Regions from separate parts of the Sphaerisporangium rhizosphaerae genome, predicted to be linked through region 2. Evidence: riboswitches for the same ligand, from Rfam matches in the RefSeq annotation. Region 2 holds a riboswitch; each other region holds the start of a gene.
The links. A riboswitch is a leader RNA that binds a small molecule or an ion and turns the genes downstream of it on or off. The one in region 2 is predicted to bind cyclic di-AMP.
Positions count from the first base shown of each region.

Region 1: another riboswitch for cyclic di-AMP. It lies ahead of ACFQSB_RS13475 (CHAP domain-containing protein); the one in region 2 lies ahead of ACFQSB_RS17605 (C40 family peptidase).
Region 3: another riboswitch for cyclic di-AMP. It lies ahead of ACFQSB_RS35920 (glycoside hydrolase family 25 protein); the one in region 2 lies ahead of ACFQSB_RS17605 (C40 family peptidase).
Region 4: another riboswitch for cyclic di-AMP. It lies ahead of ACFQSB_RS11935 (C40 family peptidase); the one in region 2 lies ahead of ACFQSB_RS17605 (C40 family peptidase).

Region 1 is NZ_JBHTCG010000007.1:277,444-281,276, reverse strand. It holds gene ACFQSB_RS13480 (hypothetical protein) at 1-655, opposite strand, end outside; cyclic di-AMP (ydaO/yuaA leader) riboswitch at 1,162-1,311, shown strand; gene ACFQSB_RS13475 (CHAP domain-containing protein) at 1,324-2,031, shown strand; gene ACFQSB_RS13470 (ABC transporter substrate-binding protein) at 2,591-3,833, shown strand, end outside.
Region 2 is NZ_JBHTCG010000010.1:181,228-185,060, reverse strand. It holds gene ACFQSB_RS17615 (RDD family protein) at 1-429, opposite strand, end outside; gene ACFQSB_RS17610 (amino-acid N-acetyltransferase) at 545-1,090, opposite strand; cyclic di-AMP (ydaO/yuaA leader) riboswitch at 1,472-1,667, shown strand; gene ACFQSB_RS17605 (C40 family peptidase) at 1,799-2,749, shown strand; gene ACFQSB_RS17600 (helix-turn-helix domain-containing protein) at 2,842-3,006, opposite strand; gene ACFQSB_RS17595 (type III pantothenate kinase) at 3,596-3,833, opposite strand, start outside.
Region 3 is NZ_JBHTCG010000041.1:49,376-53,208, forward strand. It holds gene ACFQSB_RS35910 (TIGR03086 family metal-binding protein) at 1-254, opposite strand, end outside; gene ACFQSB_RS35915 (TetR/AcrR family transcriptional regulator) at 340-1,017, shown strand; cyclic di-AMP (ydaO/yuaA leader) riboswitch at 1,294-1,440, shown strand; gene ACFQSB_RS35920 (glycoside hydrolase family 25 protein) at 1,451-2,200, shown strand; gene ACFQSB_RS35925 (Ppx/GppA family phosphatase) at 2,291-3,223, shown strand; gene ACFQSB_RS35930 (hypothetical protein) at 3,383-3,833, shown strand, end outside.
Region 4 is NZ_JBHTCG010000006.1:258,023-261,855, reverse strand. It holds gene ACFQSB_RS11940 (gluzincin family metallopeptidase) at 1-643, opposite strand, end outside; gene ACFQSB_RS11935 (C40 family peptidase) at 1,365-1,964, opposite strand; cyclic di-AMP (ydaO/yuaA leader) riboswitch at 2,047-2,205, opposite strand; gene ACFQSB_RS11930 (ArsR/SmtB family transcription factor) at 2,704-3,279, shown strand; gene ACFQSB_RS11925 (MFS transporter) at 3,276-3,833, shown strand, end outside.

The DNA.
Region 1 (3,833 bases), on a different contig from region 2:
AGCGGTCGCGGTGGATCAGCCCGTTGCGCACCAGCGAGGTGCCGAGGACCACCGTGTTCTCGCGGGGCCGGGGGTGGGCGACCACCGGCTGGGAGCGCAGCCAGGCGAAGTCGTGGGTGACCAGCTCGGCCCCGAGCCCGCGCACGGCGTCGGCCAGGGCGGCGGGGACGGGCAGGGCGGTGAAGACGGTGAGCCGTCCGGCCCTCGCCGCGGCGCGCAGGCGGATCCCCGCGGCGACGCCCAGGACCAGGCGGGACGGCTTGGCCGCGGCGCGGGCGCGCAGCAGAGGGGTGGCCAGGCCCGCGGTCAGCAGCTCCAGCAGGCGGATGGTGGCCAGGCCGTCGTCGACGATGACCATGCGGGTGGGGAAGGCCGTCAGCGAGGTGAGCTGCATCCTGCCGGAGAAGGCGTCCCCGAGGACCCAGGCGTCGCGGCGGCCGGGACGGGGCATGCCCTGATCGGCGGCCTGGATGCTCAGCCCGGCCGGCAGTTCCAGCGCGTCCAGCTCGGCGCGGGTGACGCGCAGGCCGGGCAGCCTGCCGCGGGTCACCACGCGGGTGTCCGGCCCGATCAGCCCCGCGTGCCGCGCCTCGACCGCGCACAGCAACTGGAGCGGAGACTCCACCCAGGCGACGGCCGACCCCTGCTCCCGCACGCGGCTTCGACCGTTCCTCTCCACGCCGGGCATTGACACGTTCACGACGCATGCAACCTAGCCCCGCGACCCTACGTAATAGGGAACAGACGATGAACGGCGGCCGACGGCGGCCCGGCCGTTGTCGGATGCGGGCGGCTCCCAGGAGTCACAGGAGCAACGCGGGCCCCACTTGACACAGGAGGCGTCGCAGGCTCCGAGTATCACTGGGCCCGGACGCCCCCGGGAGGCGTGTCCGCGCCCGCGGGGCCCGGATCGGCGGCACCTTACCCGCGTCGCGGCAGGTCAACCGCGCCCGACGCGCATTCTCGCCGGGCCGCGTGCCTGGCTTTGCCATGAGAAGGCCAGAACGGACGAGAGCTTTGTCCCACTTGCATGTGGTTTGTCCGATGTATTACTCTCGGAGGAATCCCGGCACGGGAGACCGCTTCTCTGAGCGACCCGCCCGTGCCGTCGATATCGCCCGGCGCGGCCGGTCCTCTGCGGAGAGACCCCTCTCCCACCGTCACGCGCCTCCGTCGAGTCCGCGCCCACGCGGAGCCGGGGACCCACCTTCTTGGGGTGAATCAGGCGCGCCCGCCCACGGACGCGCCCGTAGGACGAACCTTCACGTCCGAACCCGTCAGCTAACCCGGTAGGCGGCAGGAAGAAGGAGTCTCAGCTTGTCCATGTTCGTCACGACCGTACATCGGCTTCTGGATGCCCCGAAGAACCAGTTGAAGGCCGTCGCGTTCGGCGGGCTCGTGCTCGCCCAGGTTGTCACCGGCACCGCCCTTGCGGCGAACGCCGACTCCTCTCCCCAGGCCGACGCCGCCTCTCCCAAGAGCGGCATCGTCGCCGTCGCGCGGCAGGAGGCGGCGAAGGCGGGGCTGCCGTCCCGGCAGGTCTCCGCCGAGCAGTTGCTGGCACTGGCCGAGAAGCAGGTCGGCATCAGCGAGAACGGCAGCGGCGGCGGCACCAAGTTCCACGCCTGGTACATGAGCTCCCCGCGCGCCAGGGAGACCGTGGCGCGCGACAGCGGCACGATCGCCGACTACGCCGACGCCGCCTGGTGCGACATGTTCGTCTCCTGGGTGGGCGCGCAGATGGGCCTGCAGGACACCGTCGGCGCCGACGCCTACACCGTCGCCCACGCCAAGTGGTTCGCCGCGCGGGACCGCTGGGGCACCACGCCCAAGCCCGGCGCGGTCGTGTTCTTCTCCTTCAACGGCGACAAGAGCATCGACGGCATCGAGCACGTCGGCTTCGTCATCAAGGACAACGGCGACGGCACCATCCGCACCGTCGAGGGCAACACCGACGGCGGCAGGGTCGAGATCCGCACCAGGCCGGCCTCGCAGATCGTCGGATACGGCTACCCCGGCTACGCCGCCTGACCTCGGCGGCCCGCCGCCCTCGTTCCACCTTTCCGCGGCGTCCCGCCCGCCTCCCCGCGAAGGACGCCTCCCGGCGCCGCACGGCCGGCCCACTCCCCCGGCCGCGCGGCGCCGGCGCTCGTTCCCATCGCTCCGGCGGGCCGGCCGGAACGCCGCGCAGCCCGCGCGCCGCGCCCCCAGGACCTCGGCGGAGCCCGCGCGCGGTGGCCAGGGAGCCCGGCGAAGCCCGTGCGCCGTGGCGCATGGATGATTTGCGCCCGACTGTGCCGAAGCGGTGGGAGCGCTCCCAATGCTGCGAAAGGGCCTTATGGGGGCTACTCTACGGTTTTCTCAGCGCTAACCGCCCCAGGAGTAACAGTTAGGTTTCGGCATATTGACGCCAGCATTGCCCGTCGGGGACCCTTCGTGGGAGCGCTCCCAAATATCGCTCGCAGGCTCACCCCCGCGAGATCACGACTGAGGGATCCAGCCATCGTGGGCCCGACTGTCGGGGCCGGCCCTCGATGCACCTCCCAAAGATCGGGCAACCACCTGAGAGGGGTCCGGAATGATGAACAATATGCGCCGCGGGAAGACACTCGCGGTCGCATCGGTGATGACGGTCGCACTCGGCATCACCGCCGCGTGCAGCTCCGGCGGGGACGGCGGGAACACCAGCACCGGTGGCTCGTCCTCGGCCGCGGCCGAGAAGATCACCCTTACGCTGCAGACCTTCGGCGGCGGGACCAACTTCGGCTACAAGGCCGCGGTCGCCAAGTGGAACAGCGATCACCCCAACGTTCAGGTGAAGTACAACAACCTCACCGACAGCTTTGAGAACGTCTACTGGCCGCAGATGCTGCAGTGGCTGCAGTCGGGCACCGGCGCCGGCGACGTCGTCGGCATCGACGAGGGCGGCATGGGTCTGGCCAAGGCCCGTCCCCAGTTCTTCACCGACCTCGGCCAGTACGGCCTGCAGAGCCGCCAGGCCGACTTCCCCGCCTGGAAGTGGGAGAACGGCATCAACACCGAGGGCAAGCTGTTCGCCCTCGGCACCGACGTCGGCGGCATGAGCATCTGCTACCGCTCCGACCTGTTCAAGCAGGCCGGGCTTCCCACCGACCGCGACGAGGTCGGCAAGCTGTGGAGCGGCGGCTGGGAGGACTTCATCAAGGCCGGCCAGCAGTTCCAGTCCAAGGTCAAGGACGCCAAGTTCGTCGACAGCATCAACACCATCTACAACGTGGTGCTGGCGCAGGAGGCCGCCAAGAACGGCAACGTCACCTACTTCGACAAGAACCAGCAGCTCATCGTGGACAAGAACCCGGCCGTCAAGTCCGCGTTCGACCTCGCCACGAAGATCAGCCAGGACGGCCTGACCGCCAAGCTGCAGAACTTCACCGACGGCTGGAACACCGGCTTCGTCAAGTCGCAGTTCGCGACCCTGGGCTGCCCCGGCTGGATGCTCGGCGTGGTCTCGGGCAACGCCGGTGACAAGTTCAAGGGCAAGTGGGACGTCGCGACCGTGCCCGGCGGCGGCGGCAACTGGGGCGGCTCCTGGCTCGCGGTGCCCAAGCAGTCCAAGCACCCGAAGGAGGCCGCCGAGCTGGCCAGCTACCTGACCAGCCCCGACGCCCAGCTCATGGCGTTCAAGGAGGGCGGCAACCTGCCCAGCACCATCCCGGCGCAGGACAACCCCGAGCTCCAGAGCGTGAACAACGAGTACTTCAACAACGCGCCCATCGGCAAGATCTTCGGGCCGTCCATCAAGTCGCTTCAGCCGATCTTCCTCGGTGAGAAGCACGCGCAGGTCAAGCGCGAGG
Region 2 (3,833 bases):
GCCCTGCTGGCCGTAGCCCTGCTGGGCCTCCTGCTGACCCTGCTGGCCGTACGCCTGCTGCCCGTACTGCTGGGGCTGCTGCCCGTACTGCTGCTGGCCCTGCTGACCGTGCTGGCCGTACTGCTGCTGCCCGTAGCCCTGCCCCTGCTGGGGGTGGGAAGGCTGGCCGTAGGCTCCGGTTCCACCCTGCTGGCCGTAGGCGCCCGGCTGGCCGTAGGCTCCCGTCCCTGCCTGCTGGCCGTAGGCTCCCTGCTGGCCATAGCCCTGCTGGGGGTAGGCGGAGTGCTCCGAGGCCGGCTGGGGACGGTGGACGACGGTCACCTCCGGATCGATGCCCGGGGGGTTCTGCTGCCCATATTGCGGAGAGCCGGTTGACGAATGACCCTCGTCCGGCTCGTCGCGTGGGTACGGCGGCTGTCCGGTGCTCACCGTGTCACCTCACTTCGGCTTCGCACGTGGCCTCTGTCAGGCGCACGTGCCGTGGTGTTGCCAAGGTAGCGACAGCGGGATCAACAGTCACCTTTCCATTCCGTCACCCCGAAGGTCAGGATCGCGGGTTCACATGCAGCAACATCCGCGTGTTGCCCAGGGTGTTCGGCTTGACGTGCTCCAGGTCGAGGAACTCGGCGACGCCCTCGTCGTAGGAGTCGAGGAGTTCGGCGTAGACCTCGGGGGAGACCGGCGTGCCCTGGATGGGGACGAAACCGTGCCTGCCGAAGAACTCGACCTCGAAGGTCAGGCAGAAGACCCGCTGGACCTCCAGCCGGCGGGCGGCGTCGATGAGCGCCGCGACGATCATGTGGCCGATGCCCATGCCGCGGCAGCCGGCGTCGACGGCGACCGTGCGGATCTCCGCCAGATCCTCCCAGAGCACGTGGAGCGCGCCGCAGCCCACGACCATGCCGTCTCGCTCGGCCACCCAGAACTCCTGGACGTCCTCGTACAGGGTCACGGTCGACTTGCGCAGCAGGCGCGGCCCGTCGCCGGAGTAGGTGTCGACCAATTTCCTGATCGTCCGCACGTCGGAGGTGCGGGCCCGCCGGACGGCGGGCGCGCCCTCGGCGGACGGGCGCTGCGCGGCCTGCCTCATGACGCGTCAGCGTATCCGCCCACCGGCGGGGCGGCGTTCGACGCCGTGCCGAGACCCCCCGATAACGGACTGTCCGAAATACCTGCCAATTCGCGCCGCCATCACGGAGCGTGATCCGGCGCACGCGGTCGGTGCGCGCCGCGGGAAGGTCTGGGAGCGTGGCGCGCGAGATGCTCTTTGACCTGCGGCTTTTCTTCGAGCCCCTGCCCCTGGGCCGGGTAACCGCAGCTCGGAACGGGTGCGGGACGTCCACCGGCGTGATCTTTCCGTGACGCGCCGGTTGTGGAACCTCAACAGAATTCGCAGTTCTGGTTGAGCAGGAACCTGAACTGGACTAATGTCCAGCGTCAATGTCGGTCGTCGTTCCGCGGCGACCGCACCGCCTAATTCCCGCCCCATCCGAACGGCGGGAAACCGGGGACCCAAAGGTGGGTCCGGGGGAGGTCCCCCGGCGACCCGCCACCCCTGGGGTGAATCCGAGAGGGAGGCATCGCGATCCTCCATGGTCACGTGCTCGGTAGGGCTGCTCCGGCCCGAACCCGTCAGCTAACCCGGTAGGCGTCCGAGGAGAGGAGCTTTTTGGTGCAGCCTAGGCGCACGCCTGGAAAGAGCGCGGGCAGGCACGCCCGCGGGCGAGAACGCGGTGCCCATTCCCGCTTCGGGAGCGCCTCCGGTGCATCCTCGCGCCTTCCCCGCCGCATCGCGCTGGTGACCGCCGCGCTGATGGCCGTGACCTTCGGCTCGCCGCTGGTGTCCGCGACGGCCGAGCCCAAGCCCAGCCTCAACGACCTGAAGAACCAGGTCGAGCACCTCTACAACCAGATCGAGTCGCTCACCGAGCAGTACAACGGCCAGAAGGAGCGCCTCAAGCAGGCGCAGCGGTCGGCCGAGCTCGCCAAGAAGACCCTCTCCAAGAGCGAGTCGGACCTGGAGGCCAAGCGCGCCAGAGCCGGCATGTACGCCCAGGACGCCTACATGACCGGCGGTCTCGGCTCGCCGCTGACCCTCGCCATGTCCGGCGACCCCGACGCCTACCTCGACCGCGTGGCCACGACCTACGCCCTGCAGCTGCAGCAGGGCGAGGAGGTCGCCCAGATCGGCAAGGCGATGGCGACCGCCGAGCGCGCCAAGGCCGGCGCCAAGGCCCGCGAGGCCGAGGTCAAGAAGCTCGTCTCCGACCTGTCCTCCCAGCGTGACAAGATCCGCGGCCTGGTCGCCAAGACCGAGGGCAGCCTGTTCAAGCGCGCGCTGTCGCAGGCCGGCGGGTACGGCCGCGCCACCAGGATCGAGATCCCGATCCCGGGCGAGGGCAAGGCCGCCCAGGCCGCCAAGTGGGCGCTGACGCAGCAGCTCAAGCCGTACGTGTGGGGTGCCGCGGGGCCGAGCACCTTCGACTGCTCCGGCCTGGTCCTGTGGGCCTACCAGAAGGTCGGCATCAGCCTGCCGCACTACACCGGCGACCAGTGGACCGCGGGGACCCACATCTCCCGCGAGGACCTGCGCCCCGGCGACCTGGTCTTCTTCTACAGCGACCTGCACCACGTCGGCATCTACATCGGCGGCGGCATGATGGTGCACGCACCGCGCACCGGCGATGTCGTGCGGGTGGTCCCGCTCGGCAACCGCCCGTTCGCCGGCGGCGTGCGCATCGCCGACTAGCGCCACGGCGCGCACGCCGGACGAGGCGGCCGTCGGTACGGTGACGCCGCCTCGCGCCGGGACGAGGTACCCCTGCCTCGGACGGTGCGACCTCAGATGAGGCGGCGCCGCGCCGCCCAGGCCACGGCCTCGATGGCCGTGGCGACGCCTATGCGGTCGCAGATGCCGCGCAGGCGGCGTCGTACGGTGCGGCCGCTCACGTCGAGCCTGCGTCCCACTCTGTCGACGGTCACGCCCTTGGCCAGTTCGGCGAGCAAGAGAAGATCATCGTCGCTCAGTCCCACACCGTCTGATCCCGAAGGAATGTCATTCCCTCGGGAAACCAGATCCGGATACGCCATCGGGTGTCCTCCCCCACGACGAACTCGGCAACATACTGAATGCTTCGGCCCGCCCCGTCAGGAACGTTAAACGCCGCGTTGAAAGGTCGTCAAGCACTGACCTCGATACCCATGACGTTTGTGATTGACATACCAGTGCATATGTGAACTACTCGTGACATGTCCCCGCACCTCCCGGTCCGGGGGGACATCGGCGATGATCATGGCCGTGGGCCGCATGATCCGCCATGGAAGACCATCGCGGCGCTGGTGGAGGCCCGGTTCCACGCGGGACGCCTCGCGGGCGCCCCGGCTCGGAGATATACGGTCGACACGCTATACGCCGAATTCGACCTGCGAAACCAGTACGCTTTCTGACTTTCTTCCGCCGGTCACGCCCGTGGGCGTAACACTCCGGCCACCCACGATTTGCCGTGGCGGATCACCGAGCCACGTCGTATTCGACGCGCGCCCCCTCCACGTCCCCGATATGGATCTCCCCGCCGCTTGATCGCGCGGGGCGCGCTCAGGCGGTGTTGCGGTTGTAGATCAGGCGCAGCCCGATGAGCGTCAGCCAGGGCTCGTGGACGTCTATCGAACGGGCCTCGTTCACCACCAGCGCGGCCATCGACCCGGTGGCCACGACGGTCACGTCGTCGGGGTCGGACGCGAGCTCGGGCGCCATGCGCTCGACGATGCCGTCCACCTGGCCGGCGAAACCGTAGATGATGCCCGCCTGCAGGGCTTCGACGGTGTTCTTGGCG
Region 3 (3,833 bases), on a different contig from region 2:
GCGCTTTCGAGCAGGTCCTTCGGGGCGCCGGGGGCCTGCGCCGCCGGGGCGAACGGGTTCTCCTTCGGGCCGCCGGCACCGGTGATCGCGGCGGCGTAGGCGCGCTGGTCGCCGGCGGCGTGCCGCAGCACCTGCGCCACGTTCCACTGCTCGCACGGGGTCTTGGCGGCCCAGTCGGCCTCGGCGGCCTCGGCGATGGTCGTGCGCAGCGCGTTGTGGGCCTGCTCAAGCAGCGACCAAGACGTGGTGGTCATGCGAAACCTCCGAGTTGAAGCGGAACGGATCGTTCTGTTCAAACTATATCGGAACGGAGCCTTCCGTTCAAGCTAGAATGGACGCATGGAGCCCACGACAGCAGGCATGAGGGGACGCAAGGCCGAGGCCGCCCGCAACGACCGCACGATCCTCGACGCCGCGCGAGCGGTGTTCGTCGCCGACCCCAAAGCGCCGATCTCGGCGGTGGCGCACGAGGCGGGCGTCGGCGTCGGCGCCCTGTACCGGCGCTACGCCGGCAAGGAGGAGCTGCTGCGCACCCTCTGCGAGGACGGCCTGCGCCGGTTCACGGCGATCGCCGAGTCCGCGCTGGCGAGCGACGGCGACGCGTGGGAGGCCTTCGCCACGTTCCTGCGCGAGGTCGTCGACTCCGACGTGCACTCGCTGACCGTGCACCTGGCCGGCACGTTCACCCCTACGCGGGAGATGCACGAGCTGGCCGCGCACGCCGGCTCGCTCTCCGGGCGCGTCGTGGACCGGGCCAAGGCCGCCGGCGCGCTACGGCCGGACGTGGTCGCCGAGGACATTCCGATGATCTTCGACCAGATCACCGCGGTCCGTGCCGGCGACGCCGATCGCACCGCCGTGCTGCGCCACCGCTATCTGACCCTGCTGCTGGACGGGCTGCGCGCCGGCGCGCCGGCCACCCCGCTGCCCGCCTCCGCGCCGACCGGCGAGGAGCTCGGACGGCGCTGGCGGCACGCCGAGTCATCCCGCTCCTCGCAGCCCCCGCCCCGCCGCTGACCGGATCCTCGGGTGCGCCTCTGGCCCGCCGGGACCGGGACGCCTGACCGGGTCGTTTCCGGCCGGATGCGCTTCCTCGGGGTGATCACGTCGGGGGAGGCCGGTCGTGTCCGCCCGCGTGACGCCGACGGCGCGTACTTTGTCGCATTTGTGCTCTTTTGATGTGGTATGTACCTTGTTGGGAAGCGGTATGCGTGCCGATGGTCCCACGCCGTCGTGCCCGTTGCCGTCCGTTGCCCACATCGCGCGTACCCGGCGGGACGGCGTCCCGCCGCGGAGACACGCCCGCCTCATCCACACCTCGCGGAACCGGGGACCCCCTTCGCGGAGTGAATCGGAGCACCGGCCCTCGAAGGGACGGACCCACAGGGCACTTCCGCCCGAACCCATCAGCCGACCCGGTAGGCGCGTGGAAGCAAGGAGCGAGCCCTTCATGCCCATCGACCGGCTTTCCTCGATCTTCTCCCACCTCAAGAACCGGCTGGACCTGTCCGGCGCGCGCCTCTACTCCGCCATGGCGGGGGTGATCGTGGCCGTGCTCGCCATCGTGGCGGCCGTCGTGGTGACCGGCCCGGCGGACGCCGCCCCCAGCAGCGCCTCCTCGGAGCGCCCCTACGGTCAGGACGTGTCCGCCTACGAGTCCGACCACGACTGGAACGCCAGCCAGGCGCAGTTCGGCATCATCAAGGCCACCGAGGGCCTGACCTTCCGCGACTCCGCGTTCGCCCGCCACTGGGCCGAACTCGGCAAGAAGGGCATCGTGCGCGGCGCCTACCACTACGGTCACCCCGGCAACGACCCCATCGCCGAGGCCGACCACTTCCTGTCGGTGGTGGACGCCCAGCCCGCCGAGACCGGCGACCTGCTCGTGCTGGACCTGGAGACCAGCGACGGCCGGTCGGTCGCGCAGGTCAACGCCTGGGCCAAGACCTGGCTGGCCCACGTGAAGGACGAGACCGGCGTCACCCCGCTGTTCTACAGCGGCTGGAACTTCGCCGACACCTACGGCCACGGCCTGGCCGAGTACCCCTTGTGGGTGGCCTACTACGGCAGGGAAAAGGGCGACGTCACCCCGCCCGCCGACTGGAAGAGCTGGGCGATCCACCAGTACACCGACGTCCCCATCGACCAGAACGTCTCCGCGCTGACCACCGGCCAGTTGCGCGCGCTCGGCCGCCCCTGAGCGACGGCGCCTCGGCGGAACCGGCAGGACCGGCAGGACCGGCAGGACCGGGAGGATCTCCCGGGCGGGCGCGGGTAGTAGCGTCTGCTCATGCGACTCGGCGTTCTCGACATCGGCTCGAACACGGTGCACCTGCTGGTGGTGGACGCCCACAGGGGCGCGCAGCCGCTGCCCGCCTACTCGCACAAGGTCGAGTTGCGGCTGGCCGAGCACCTGCACGACGGCGACGTCCTGTCCCCCGAGGGTGAGCGCGAGCTGCGCCGCTTCGTCGAGGACTCGCTGCGCATCGCCGAGGACAAGGGGGTGGAGGACATCATGGCCTTCGCCACCTCGGCCGTGCGGGAGGCCGCCAACGGCGAGGAGGTCCTGGACCGCCTGCGGGCCGCCACCGAGATCGACGTGCAGGTGCTGTCCGGGCAGGACGAGGCGCGGCTGACGTTCCTGGCGGTGCGGCGCTGGTTCGGCTGGTCCTCCGGGCGGCTGCTGGTCCTGGACATCGGCGGCGGCTCCCTGGAGATCGCCTCCGGCATGGAGGAGGAGCCCGACGTGGCGATCTCGCTCCCGCTGGGCGCCGGGCGGATGACCCGCCAGTGGTTCACCGGCGCCCCGCCCCCCGCCGAGGAGGTGCGTGGCATGCGCCGGCAGGTGCGCGCGCAGATCGGCAGGGTGGTGGGCGATGTGGTGAAGTACGGGCACGCCGACCACGCGGTCGCCACGTCCAAGACCTTCAAGCAGCTCGCGCGCATCGCCGGCGCCGCGCCCTCCAGCGAGGGGTCCTATGTGAAGCGGGTGCTGCGCCAGGATGACCTCTCCCACTGGACCGGGCGCCTGGCCACGATGGACAACGCCCAGCGGGCCGGCCTGCCGGGCGTCTCCGCCGGTCGCGCCCCGCAACTGCTCGCCGGGGCGATCGTGGCCGACGCGACGATGGACCTGTTCGAGGTCCCCGAGGTGGAGATCTGCCCGTGGGCCCTGCGCGAAGGGGTGATCCTGCGCCGCCTGGACACCATGCCCGGCGCCTGAGGTCCGCGATCACGGCCGCCGGGGTCACCGTGCCCGGCCGTGTGCGCGATCGCTCCGCGCACACGGGAGAATCGATACGTCCACCTGCGTGATGAAACGTGTGACCATGCCCGTCCCGGGCACGGTGTCCACCGCGGCGGCACAAAAGGAGGAACGGCGATGATGGCGCTCATCGGAGCGGTCTACACGCTGCTGGTCGTCCTGGCGCTGATGGGACTCGCTCTGGTGCTGATCGCCGTGATGGGGCTGATCTCGCTGGCGCTGCTCGCCTCGACCACCAGCCCCGAGCCCGAACTGGGCGCCGACGGCCGCCCGGTCCCCCGCACCCCGGCCGCCGCCCCCGAGCCGTCCGAGACCCCCGAGCCGTCCAAGGCTCCCCGCCCGTCCGACACCCCTGCGCCCTCCGAGGCTCCCACGCCGTCCGACGCCGCTCCCAGGCCGTCGAAGGCTTCTGGGCCGTCCAAGGCTCCCCGGCCCTCCGCGATTACTGAGCCGTCCGAGGCTCCGAGGCCGGCCAAGGCCCCTGAGCCGCCCGCCCGCGGTCCGGTGCCCGGCGTCCCCGGGCGCGGCGCCGGGGGAGGGGGGACGACGCCGGACGCCGGAGCCGGCA
Region 4 (3,833 bases), on a different contig from region 2:
GGCGTGCCGGGATGCCGGCGTCGAGATAGCCGACGTAGTCCGCGAACCCCTCGACCAGCCATTTGGGCGTGCTCCCGTCGAGCGCCGCCCCGGTGGCGATGTGCGTGATCTCGTGGGCGAGGACGACGTCGCGGCCGGCGGCGGTCAGGCGGGCGAACGACCGCGGCTCCACGATCACCCGGTCGGCGCCCGCCACCGCGGCCAGGCCGTTCACCTGCGCTGGGGCGGCCAGCACGGCCGCCTGCTCGGTCGTGGCGGGAACGGCGATCAGCGGACGCACCGGGCCCACGACGCGGGCGACCAGCCGGCTCGCCCGGTCGGCCCGGCGCGCGAGGTCGGCGAACGCGGCTCCGGGGGCCGCGGCGGCGGCCCCGCTTCCGAGAACGGGCCCGGTCGCGGAGGTTTTCGCAGCCTGCGGGGCCGCGGTTCCAGAAGCCGTGAGGGCTCCAGGGGCGGTGAGGGCACCGGGAGCCGCGACCACGAGGGAGAGGTCGCCGCGGAAGGTCCGCGCGCCGGACCAGATCTCCGGATGCTCGCCGATCAGCGTCCGCGCCCGCCGTCCGAGATCGTCCTCGACGGCGGAGGGCCCCGTCAGCACGGTCAGCACCCCCGCCAGGACGGCCCAGAGCCACACGACGCGCATGCGGGAAATCTACCTGCTCGTCCTTCCCGGCCACATCGGCGTCCCATGGGCGGACTCACATCAGCGTCCCGGCGGCGGCCCCGTATCGCCTTCCAAGCGGTGGACCCGTATCGACGTCCCGGCGGCGGACGTGTCTCGGCTTCCCGGCGGCGGATCCGGTTCGACGTCGCGGCGGCGGACCCGCGGAGGTCGAACTCGCTCCATCCGGCCACGTCGGCCTTGCGGGACGCGGACGTGCGAAGGCCCCGTCCGCTCCGAGGGGGGAGGAGCGGACGGGGCCTTCACGACCGGCGCGAGGGGCATGTGCACCACCCGGAAACGTCTTCGAGGAGCGGGGGCACCTCTCGGAGACGCTCTCCCGGAGGAGTCCCTCGCGCCGATCGGCCTCCGGAACGGCAGATCGTCTTCCGGAACCGCCGGTCAGCTTTCGAACCGCCGGTCAGGATCCGGAACCGCCGGTCGGCTTCCGGAACCGCCGGTCAGGGTCCGGAATCGCCGGCCGGCATCCCGGGACGGCCCGGAAACCGGACCGGCCCATCGTGGGAACCGGGAGCGGATCGGCACGGGCGACCGGCGCACCGGACCCAGCGGAGCCCTGGATGGGCGGGGGTGGTTCCGCGGGTCAAGCGGGGGTCCAGCGCCAACCTGGAGCGGCAGGCGGAGCCCGGCCTGGTCATCCGATCGCTGGATGGCAGCGCCGACGCCGCGACGGTCCCGCCGGTCAGGCGCCGGGGCGGACGGCGCCGACGAAGGACGCCTTCCGGTAGCCCGACAGCTTGTCGATGCGCACCCGCGCGCCGGTGTGCGGCGAGTGGATCATCTTGCCGTGCCCGACGTACATGCCGACGTGGCCGAGTCCGTAGAAGAACATCAGGTCACCCTGCTTGAGGTTCTTCCAGGACACCTTCTTCCGCACCGTGCGGAACTGGCTGGCGGCGATGCGGGGCAGCTTCACGCCGGCCTTGCGCCAGGCGTACAGCATCAGGCCGGAGCAGTCGAAGGCCCCCGGGCCGCTGGCGCCCCAGCGGTAGGGGTCGCCGATCTGCTTCTTCGCCACCGCGACGGCCGTGTGCGCCTTGAGCTGCTGCCGGACGGCCCTGCTCACTTTGGCCTTGCTCTTGGATGTGCGGGAGGTGCTGGATGTGCTCGCCTCGCTCACCGCGGCCGTGCCGGTGGGCTCGGAGGCCCCGGTGATGCTCGGTGTCTCGATCAGCCCGGCCGGGCCGTAGACGGACGGCTCTGAGGGTCCCTGAGCCGGTGCCGCCGTGGCGGCGTCAGCCGCCGTCGCCTGCGTCGCCACGGCTCCCACGGAGGCCGTCATGGTGAGCACCACACCGCCGAGAGAGAAGCGGGCAATGCGCGACAGACGAGGGTTCTGGGTGGTGCTGGACAGGATCGCTCCTTGATTCTTCCACTCACGCCTACCGGGTTAGCTGACGGATTCGGGCATGGAAGTAGCCCTACGACGCCAAGGCGTCGATTCACCCCCTGATCCCGCGTTTAGGATCAATTGGGTCCCCGGTTCCGTGCTCCTTGCCGCACGGATTCGGCAGGTCACCGCCCCTTTGGGGTCCTGGCTCGCGCCTTACTGGGGCGACGGCGACCGCTGGATTGTCATGCGTGGAGCCGGTCGGAAGACCGGCTCCGTTCGCGACGGCATGGCGTGCTCGCCGCGGGCCAGAAGTTACACAGAACCCCAAATCGAGGCAAAGTCGCGACCAAGTCACATAGATCAAATAAGGGGCTTCTTAATCAGGAAACCCCTGCACAACAAGCGCATCCGTTACCCGTATGTGATTCCCCTCACATATCCCGAAACGGCACCTGACGCGAGTCACACAAGTCACATCAGTCACACCCGTTCAGGGATCTTGGAGAGGGAACGGTCCACCTAACCCCGCCCGGCGGACCGGGATTCGCCCCCGCATGTCACGTTCCGCACCCGAGACCCGTTACCCACGACGTCTGTTCCACAACGATCCTTCAGCAACAGTGCTTCCACAATGAGAATTACGCAATATCTGTTGTGCAATGTCCGTTGCTCATGTCAAAGTGGGCGCATGGCCGACGAAGACGTACGCACGATCACCGACTCACGGGTGCTGGCCGCCCTGTCGCATCCCACGAGGCGGCGCCTCATGGACGCGCTGAAGGTCTACGGTCCCTGCACCGCCAGCATGCTGGCCGAGCACACCGGGCAGGCCGTCGCCAACGCCAGCCACCACCTGCGCGTCCTGGCCGGCAGCGAGCTCATCGAGGAGGCCCCAGAGCTCGCCCGCGACCGGCGCGAACGCTGGTGGCGGCTGTCCTCGGCCGAGCTGCGCTGGAGCGAGTCCGACTTCGGCGGCGACCCCGCGACCGCCGCCATCGCCAGCGCGGCGGCGTCCCTCAACCTCGAACACCACGTCAGCATGGTCCGCGCCTGGTACGCCGCGAGCGAGGACGAGCGGGCGGCCTGGCAGGACGCTCCCTTCTCCACCGACAAGTGGCTGCGGCTCACCCCCGACGAGCTGCACGAGTTCGAGGCGCAGTTCCTGGAGCTCCTCAGCCGGTGGGCCACCCGGGAGATCCCCGACGACGGGCGGTCCCGCGAGCCGGTGTTCGTCTTCGCCTTCGGCGTCCCGGGCCGGCCGTGAACGGCCTCACCGCGGCGGCCGCGCCCGCCGCGTCCCGTTCCCGGGGCCGCTGGGGGCTGCTGCGCGACCGCGACTTCCGGCTGCTGTGGGTCGGCGAGACCACCAGCGGCTTCGGCAGCTCTCTCACCTCGGTGGCCCTGCCCCTGGTCGCGATCACCGCGCTCCACGCGACCACGCTCGAGGTCGCTCTGCTCACCGCCGCGGCGTGGGTGCCGTGGGTGATCATCGGCCTGCCCGCCGGAGCCTGGGTCGACCGCCTGCCCCGCAGGCCCGTGATGCTGACCTGCGACGCCGTGTCGTTCCTGCTGTTCCTCAGCATCCCGGTGGCCGCGTGGCAGGGCGTGCTGACCGTCGGCCACCTGCTGGCCGTCGCGCTGCTCACGGGCACCGCCAAGGTGTTCTTCCAGACCTCCTACCAGGTGTACCTCCCCTCGATCGTCGTCCCCGCCGACCTGCCCGAGGGCAACGCCAAGCTCCAGGGCGGCGAGTCGGCCGTCGAAGTGGTGGGCCCGGGAGCCGCCGGTCTGGTCGCCCAGGTGTTCGGCGCGGTCACC